DNA from 3 places in the Aureimonas sp. SA4125 genome. Region 3 is predicted to be linked to each of the others. Evidence: predicted binding sites of a transcription regulator. Region 3 holds the regulator's gene; each other region holds the start of a gene.

The links. The regulator LexA, encoded in region 3, represses DNA repair genes until DNA is damaged. The targets are predictions, from matches to a motif close to TGTTCNNNNTGTGTTCNG.
Region 1: the regulator LexA is predicted to act here: its motif matches at 1,507-1,524, upstream of parE (DNA topoisomerase IV subunit B).
Region 2: the regulator LexA is predicted to act here: its motif matches at 1,121-1,138, upstream of Sa4125_RS02950 (PA0069 family radical SAM protein).

Annotation. Positions count from the first base shown of each region.
Region 1 covers NZ_AP025032.1:2,230,759-2,233,024, forward strand. Annotated here, with positions in the region: gene parE (DNA topoisomerase IV subunit B) at 1-1,440, opposite strand, end outside; gene Sa4125_RS10335 (alpha/beta hydrolase) at 1,626-2,266, shown strand, end outside.
Region 2 covers NZ_AP025032.1:650,132-652,397, reverse strand. Annotated here, with positions in the region: gene moaB (molybdenum cofactor biosynthesis protein B) at 1-521, shown strand, start outside; gene Sa4125_RS02955 (glycosyl transferase family 2) at 528-1,061, opposite strand; gene Sa4125_RS02950 (PA0069 family radical SAM protein) at 1,195-2,266, shown strand, end outside.
Region 3 covers NZ_AP025032.1:2,404,161-2,406,426, forward strand. Annotated here, with positions in the region: gene glp (gephyrin-like molybdotransferase Glp) at 1-787, shown strand, start outside; gene lexA (transcriptional repressor LexA) at 870-1,595, shown strand; gene Sa4125_RS11150 (ComEC/Rec2 family competence protein) at 1,659-2,266, opposite strand, start outside.

The DNA of each region.
Region 1 (2,266 bases), 170 kb from region 3:
CTGCTTGGCCGAGCCGCCAGCGGAATCGCCTTCGACGATGAAGAGTTCCGCGCCTGCCGCGCCGCTCTGCGAGCAGTCGGCGAGCTTGCCGGGCAGGCGGAGCTTGCGCGTCGCGCTCTTGCGGTTGACTTCCTTTTCCTGGCGCCGCCGCAGCCGCTCGTCGGCGCGGTCGACAACCCAGTCGATCAGCCTTGCCGCATCCTGCGGCGAGGAGGCGAGCCAGATGTCGAAGCTGTCGCGGATCGAGCTCTCGACGATGCGCTGCGCCTCGGCGGTGGCAAGGCGGTCCTTGGTCTGCCCGACGAATTCCGGCTCGCGGATGAAGATCGACAGCATGGCCGAGGCCGAGATCATCACGTCGTCGGCGATGACGGCGGCGGCCTTCTTGTTGCCGGAGACTTCCGCAAACGCCTTCAGCCCGCGCGTCAGGACCGAACGCAGGCCGGCTTCGTGCGTGCCGCCTTCAGGCGTCGGGATGGTGTTGCAGTAGGAGCGGACGAAACCGTCGCCGCCCGTCCAGCTGACAGCCCATTCGACCGCGCCGTGGCCGGAGACCTTCTCGGTCCGGCCGGCAAAGGTCTGGCTGGTGACGCGCTGCTCGTCACCGAGAGAGCCTTCGAGATAGTCCTTGAGGCCGCCGGGAAAGTGGAATGTCGCGCGCGCCGGCGTCTTGCCGTCGGCGGGCAGGAGCGCGGGATCGCAGGCCCAGCGGATTTCGACGCCGCCGAAGAGATAGGCCTTGGACCGCGCCATCTGCAGGAGACGCGCCGGGTCGAAGGCGGCGTTCGCGCCGAAGATCTGCGTGTCCGGCAGGAAGCGCACCTTCGTGCCGCGGCGATTGTGGACCTCGCCGACTTCCTCCAGCGGACCGACGGCATGACCGCGCTCGTAGACCTGGCGGTAGAGCTTGCGGTTGCGCGCGACTTCCACTTCGAGCCGCGACGACAATGCGTTGACGACCGAGACGCCGACGCCGTGCAGCCCGCCGGAGGTCTCGTAGACCTTTGAATCGAACTTTCCGCCGGCATGCAGCGTGGTCATGATGACCTCCAGCGCCGAGCGGTTGGTGTATTTCGGATGCGGGTCGACCGGGATGCCGCGGCCGTTGTCGGTGACGGCGAGATAGCCGTCGGCCTCCAGCGAGACCTCGATGAAATTCGCGTGGCCGGCGACGGCCTCGTCCATGGCGTTGTCGATCACCTCGGCGAAGAGGTGGTGCATCGCCTTCTCATCGGTTCCGCCGATATACATGCCGGGCCGACGGCGCACCGGCTCCAGGCCCTCCAGCACCTCGATGTCGGCCGCGGTGTAGCTCGCCTCCGCCGATCCCGGCGCCGCAGCCTTCGCCGCCGACAGCGCGTCGACCGCCTTTGGCCGGGCCGGGGACCTGACAGTGCGCACCTTGGCGGCCGCGCCTCCGGAGAAGAGATCATCGCTCATGATGCGCTGCAAGCTGCCTTGTTTCCGAGCCCTTGGCGGGATGAGGTATCACGGCAATGGACTATACTTTCACGAAATGTTCTTCAACCCGGCAGCGCTCAAAAGGCGGCGCAGACAGCAACTACCAACAGTTTTCGACCCCTGCGTGGCTTGCGCGTCGCGCCAGTTTCGGCAAGGAAACCGGCATGGCCGTAATGCTTCTCTCCCGCGCCGTCCTCGCCTTCGCCGCACTGGCGTTTCTGGCGGACCAAGCGCCTGCCGCGCCGGCGCAGCTTGCACCTTTCAAGGACGCGCTCTTCGCCTATCCGCCGCTGACCGCCATCAGCGACGACGGCGACCTCATCGACGTCGACTACTCCGAGCTTCGCGACATCAACGGCCGCGACGAGATCCCGGAGCGACGGGTGAAGCCCTCCTATGTCGACCTTGCGCCGCTCGCGCGCCAGGAAGAGTCCGTCGTATCGACACCGGCCGGGCCATTGAAGATCGTGACCGTCGGCGACACAAAGTCGCCCGGCAGCATCGTCCTCTTCATCCACGGCCGGAACGGCGACCGACGGCTGGGCATGAACGACCGCACCTTCGGCGGCAATTTCAACCGGCTGAAAAACCTGATGCTTCGCTCCGGCGGCCTCTATCTCACGGCCGATGCGGGCGGCTTCGGGAGCGTGGACCGCACCAGGATCGGAACGCTCCTCGAAACGCATCGGCGGGATCACCCGGCGGCCACGATCGTTCTCGCCTGCGCCTCGATGGGCGGCGAGTTCTGCTGGGACCTCGCAGGCGACGCCGGCGTCATCGATGCGATCGACGGACTGGTGATGCT
Region 2 (2,266 bases), 1.8 Mb from region 3:
CCCTGTCGATCGCGGTGCTGACCGTCTCCGACACCCGGACTCCCGCCGACGACAAGTCGGGCGACACGCTCGCCGAGCGGCTGACCGCGGCAGGCCACAGCCTCGCCGACCGGGCGATCGTCCCCGACGAGATCGAGGCCATTCGTGCGCAGGTTGTCGCCTGGGCGCAGGATCGCGCAATCGACGTGGTGATCACGACCGGCGGCACCGGCTTCACCGGCCGCGACGTGACGCCCGAGGCGCTCGAGCCGATCTTCGACAAGCGCATGGACGGGTTCTCCGCGGTCTTCCATCGCGTGTCCTTCGACAAGATCGGGGTCTCGACGATCCAGTCGCGGGCGACCGGCGGCGTCATCAACGCCACCTTCGTCTTCGTCCTGCCGGGCTCGCCCGGGGCCTGCCGCGATGGCTGGGACCTCATCCTTTCGGCACAGCTCGACTACCGCCACCGCCCCTGCAATTTCGTCGAGATCATGCCGCGGCTGGACGAGCACCTGCGGCGCGGCGGCAAACCGGTCTGAGCAGGATCAGCGGCGGGAGGGTGCGAGCCGCGGCCGCAGCGAGGCCACCAGCCGCGTCGTCGCGACGCCGCGGCCCATCGCCTCCAGCGTCGCCGCCCGCTTCGCCAGCCCGATCGCCTGGGGTTTAGGCACGAGCAGGCCTTCGACGAGGGCCGTCCGTCGCCCCGTGAGGCGCGCCAGAAGACCGGGACGGTCGCGCTTGGCACGCGAGAAGCGCGCGGCGCGGGGCGTCAGCCCCCGCTTCTCGACATCGCCGATATGGGTCGCCACCGCCTCGACCCAGTCGAGCGACAGCCGTGCGCCGGCTTCCAGCAGCAGCACCCAGTCGCCGCGCGACGCCGAGACGGTGCCGGCAAGGTCGCTACCGGGCACGATCCGGCAGCCGGCATGATCGGCAATCTCGCGCGTCGCGGCGTCGAGGCCCCGGTCGATCACGACGACCTCCCGCACCATGCCCTCGACGGCGCCCGCAACCAGCGTCGACAGGCTCGCCGCCAGCGCATGCGGGTCTTCCCCAGCTTCGATCATCACCGACACCATGGTCTGGCTCTAGCCGATACCGGCCGATACCGCCAGTGCAACCAAAGTTCCGCCCTATTTGTTCTTGTAATGTTCTCTTCTCGGTATTAGGTTTTCATTCACACACGGATCACCGGGATCGGAAGGGATTGCCATGCAGGACGTCAGAGTCGCCGACCGGGCAGCGTTTTCCGGACCCAACGGCATCGACATTGCCCAGCACGTCATCGCCGAGTCGGGCCTGCGCATCGGTTTCGAGCGGCGGCGCGGCCGCGGCTCGGGTGTGAACCCGACGGGACGGTTCGAGCCGTTTGCGCGCAGCGCCTATGACGACGGCTGGAACTCGCTCGACGAGCTGCCGGCGTTCACGACGGACGTGCAGGTCGAGAAGCCGAAGACGATCATCTCGCGCAATACCTCGCCCGACATCTCCTTCGACCGCTCGGTCAATCCCTATCGCGGCTGCGAGCACGGCTGCGTCTACTGCTTCGCCCGTCCGAGCCATGCCTATATGGGAATGTCGCCGGGCCTCGACTTCGAGACCAAGCTCTTCGCCAAGCCCAACGCCGCCGAGCTTCTCGAACGCGAGCTGTCGAAGCCCGGCTATGTCCCGAAATCGATCGCCATCGGCACGAACACCGATCCCTACCAGCCGATCGAAAAGAGCTGGCGGATCATGCGCGAAGTGCTGGAAGTGCTGGAGGCGGCGAACCATCCGGTGGGAATCGTCACCAAGTCGGCGCTGGTCACGCGTGACATCGACATTCTCTCGCGCATGGCGGCCAAGGGTCTGGCCAAGGTGGCGCTGTCGGTGACGACGCTCGACCGGACGCTGGCGCGGGCGATGGAGCCCCGTGCGGCAACGCCGGCAAAACGCCTCGACGCGGTGAAGGCGCTCAGCGAGGCCGGCATCCCGACCATGGTGATGACGGCGCCGATCATCCCGGGTCTCACCGACCACGAGATCGAGCGACTGCTCGATGCGGCGCATGCCGCCGGGGCTCGCGAGGCCGGATGGGTGCTCTTGCGCCTGCCGCTGGAGGTCAGCCCGATCTTCAAGGAATGGCTGCTCCGGCATTATCCTGGCCGCTACCGCCACGTCCTGTCGCTCCTGCGCTCGATGCGCGACGGCAAGGACTACGACGCCGAATGGGGGAAGCGCATGCGCGGCACGGGCCCCTATGCCTTTCAGATCCGCAAGCGTTTCGAGCTGGCGGCCAAGCGCC
Region 3 (2,266 bases):
CGCCGGCGCCGTGCTGCAGCCGGCGGGGACGCGCCTGTCCGCCGGGGCGATCGCGCTGGCTGCCAGCGGCGGATACCCCGAGGTGTCGGTCCGACGGCGTCCGCGCATCGCGGTGCTGGCCACCGGCGACGAGCTCGTCCTGCCCGGCGAGAGCATCGGTCCGTCGCAGATCGTCGCGTCGAATTCCTATGGCGTCGCGGCGATGGTGACGTCGGCCGGCGGCGTGGCCCTCGACTACGGCATCGCGCGCGACGATGCCGCCGAGATCGGCGGCTTTCTCGACCGCGCCCTCGCCGAGCACGTCGACATCTTCGTCACCATCGGCGGCGCCTCCGTCGGGGACCACGACCTCGTCGCCGACGTGTTCGCGCAGAAGGGCGTCACGCCGGATTTCTGGAAGGTCGCCATGCGTCCGGGCAAGCCGCTGATGGCAGGTCGCATCGGCTCGATGCGACTTGTCGGACTTCCCGGAAATCCCGCGTCCAGCCTCGTGGCGGCGACGCTCTTCCTGAGACCCCTCGTATCGACGCTGGCCGGATGCCCGAGCGCTCCGATGTACCGCAACGCCGTTCTCGGCACCGATATGCCGGCCAATGATCTGCGTGCCGATTTCATCCGCGCGACGCTTGGCGAGAGAGAGGCCCTGACACCGGTCGTCATGCCCATCACACGCCAGGACTCCTCCCTCCTCTCGGTCTATGCCCGGGCCGACGTACTGCTCCGGCGCGAGCCGTTCGCGTCCGCCGCAAGAGCCGGCGACCCCTGCCGCTACATCCTGCTCGACTGAGGCAGTCGCGCCACCGCCCCTTGCGGAACACAACTAGAACAGATAGGTTTGTTCAGGTTTTGTTTTATAGGGATTCTCACCGATGCTGACGCGCAAGCAGCACGATCTGCTGATGTTCATTCATGGACGGTTGCAGGAAGTCGGCGTGCCGCCGTCCTTCGACGAGATGAAGGATGCGCTGGACCTCCGGTCGAAATCCGGCATCCACCGGCTGATCACCGCACTCGAAGAACGCGGCTTCATTCGCCGCCTGCCGAATCGCGCTCGCGCGCTGGAAGTGTTGCGACTGCCCGATTCGGTGACGCAGATGCCGAAGCGGACGGCGTTCACGCCGAGCATCGTCGAGAACTCCCGGGCCCGCACCGAGCCGGTGGCCGAAGTCGCCTCCCTGCAGAAGCGCCCGCGCGCCGTCTCCAACGAGAACAGCGCGGTCGGCATTCCGATGATGGGTCGCATCGCCGCGGGCGTTCCGATCGCCGCGATCCAGAACAACACGCAGCAGATCTTCGTGCCGCCCGACATGCTGGGTGCGGGCGAACACTTCGCCCTGGAGGTCAAGGGCGACTCGATGATCGAGGCGGGCATCCTCGACGGCGACACCGTCGTCATCCGGCGTGCCGACACGGCGACGCCTGGAGACATCGTCGTCGCCCTCGTCGACGAGGAGGAGGCGACGCTGAAGCGCTTTCGCCGTCGCGGCAACACCATCGCCTTGGAAGCGGCAAACCCGGCCTATGAGACCCGCATCTTCGGATCGGACCGGGTCAAGGTCCAGGGCCGCCTCGTCGGGCTGATTCGACGGTACTGACAAACGCCGGGGCCTCTCGCAGGACATCGCGCCTGCCCGCCGGTGCATCCCTCCCCGGTTGCGTCATGGAGACGAGGATGCAGCCGATGCGGGCTGGGCCAACGTCGGTGTAGTCTGCCGGCCGTCAGGCGTGATCCGCTCGCCTGCGGGGCTGACGCCGAGGAGCGAATCCGCCGGGTCCGATTGCGCCGACGAGTCCGGCTGTGCCGACGAGTCCGGTTGTGCCGACACGTCTGGTTGCGATGACACCGCGGTCGAGGGGTTCCGCCAGGTCTCCGGCCAGGGTGCGTCGCGGTGGCGATTCCAGGGCTCAGGCGCGGAATCGATCGATGCCACCTGGCGCGGCCCGGGGCCATCGCCGTAGACGGCGATCGAGCCGCTTCGGCGCAGGGTCTTGAGCGTCAGCAACATCGCGCCGGAGCGGCAGGCATCGAGCCGGATGGCGCGCGCCACGATGGCGACATCTCCCTCGTCGCAGGCCCGGCCGGTTTGCCGATAGTCGTCGGTCCAGGTCACCCGGATACCGCCTCTCGTCGTCGCACGGCAGAAGGCCATCGGCCTTTGTCGTCGCGAACTGGCGATTGTCGTGGGTTTTACGCCAGCGGACTGAAAGGTCTTTGCCCCGGCGGGCGGAAGGCCTGGCGCCGTGGCATTGTCGGCGGTCGGAGCAG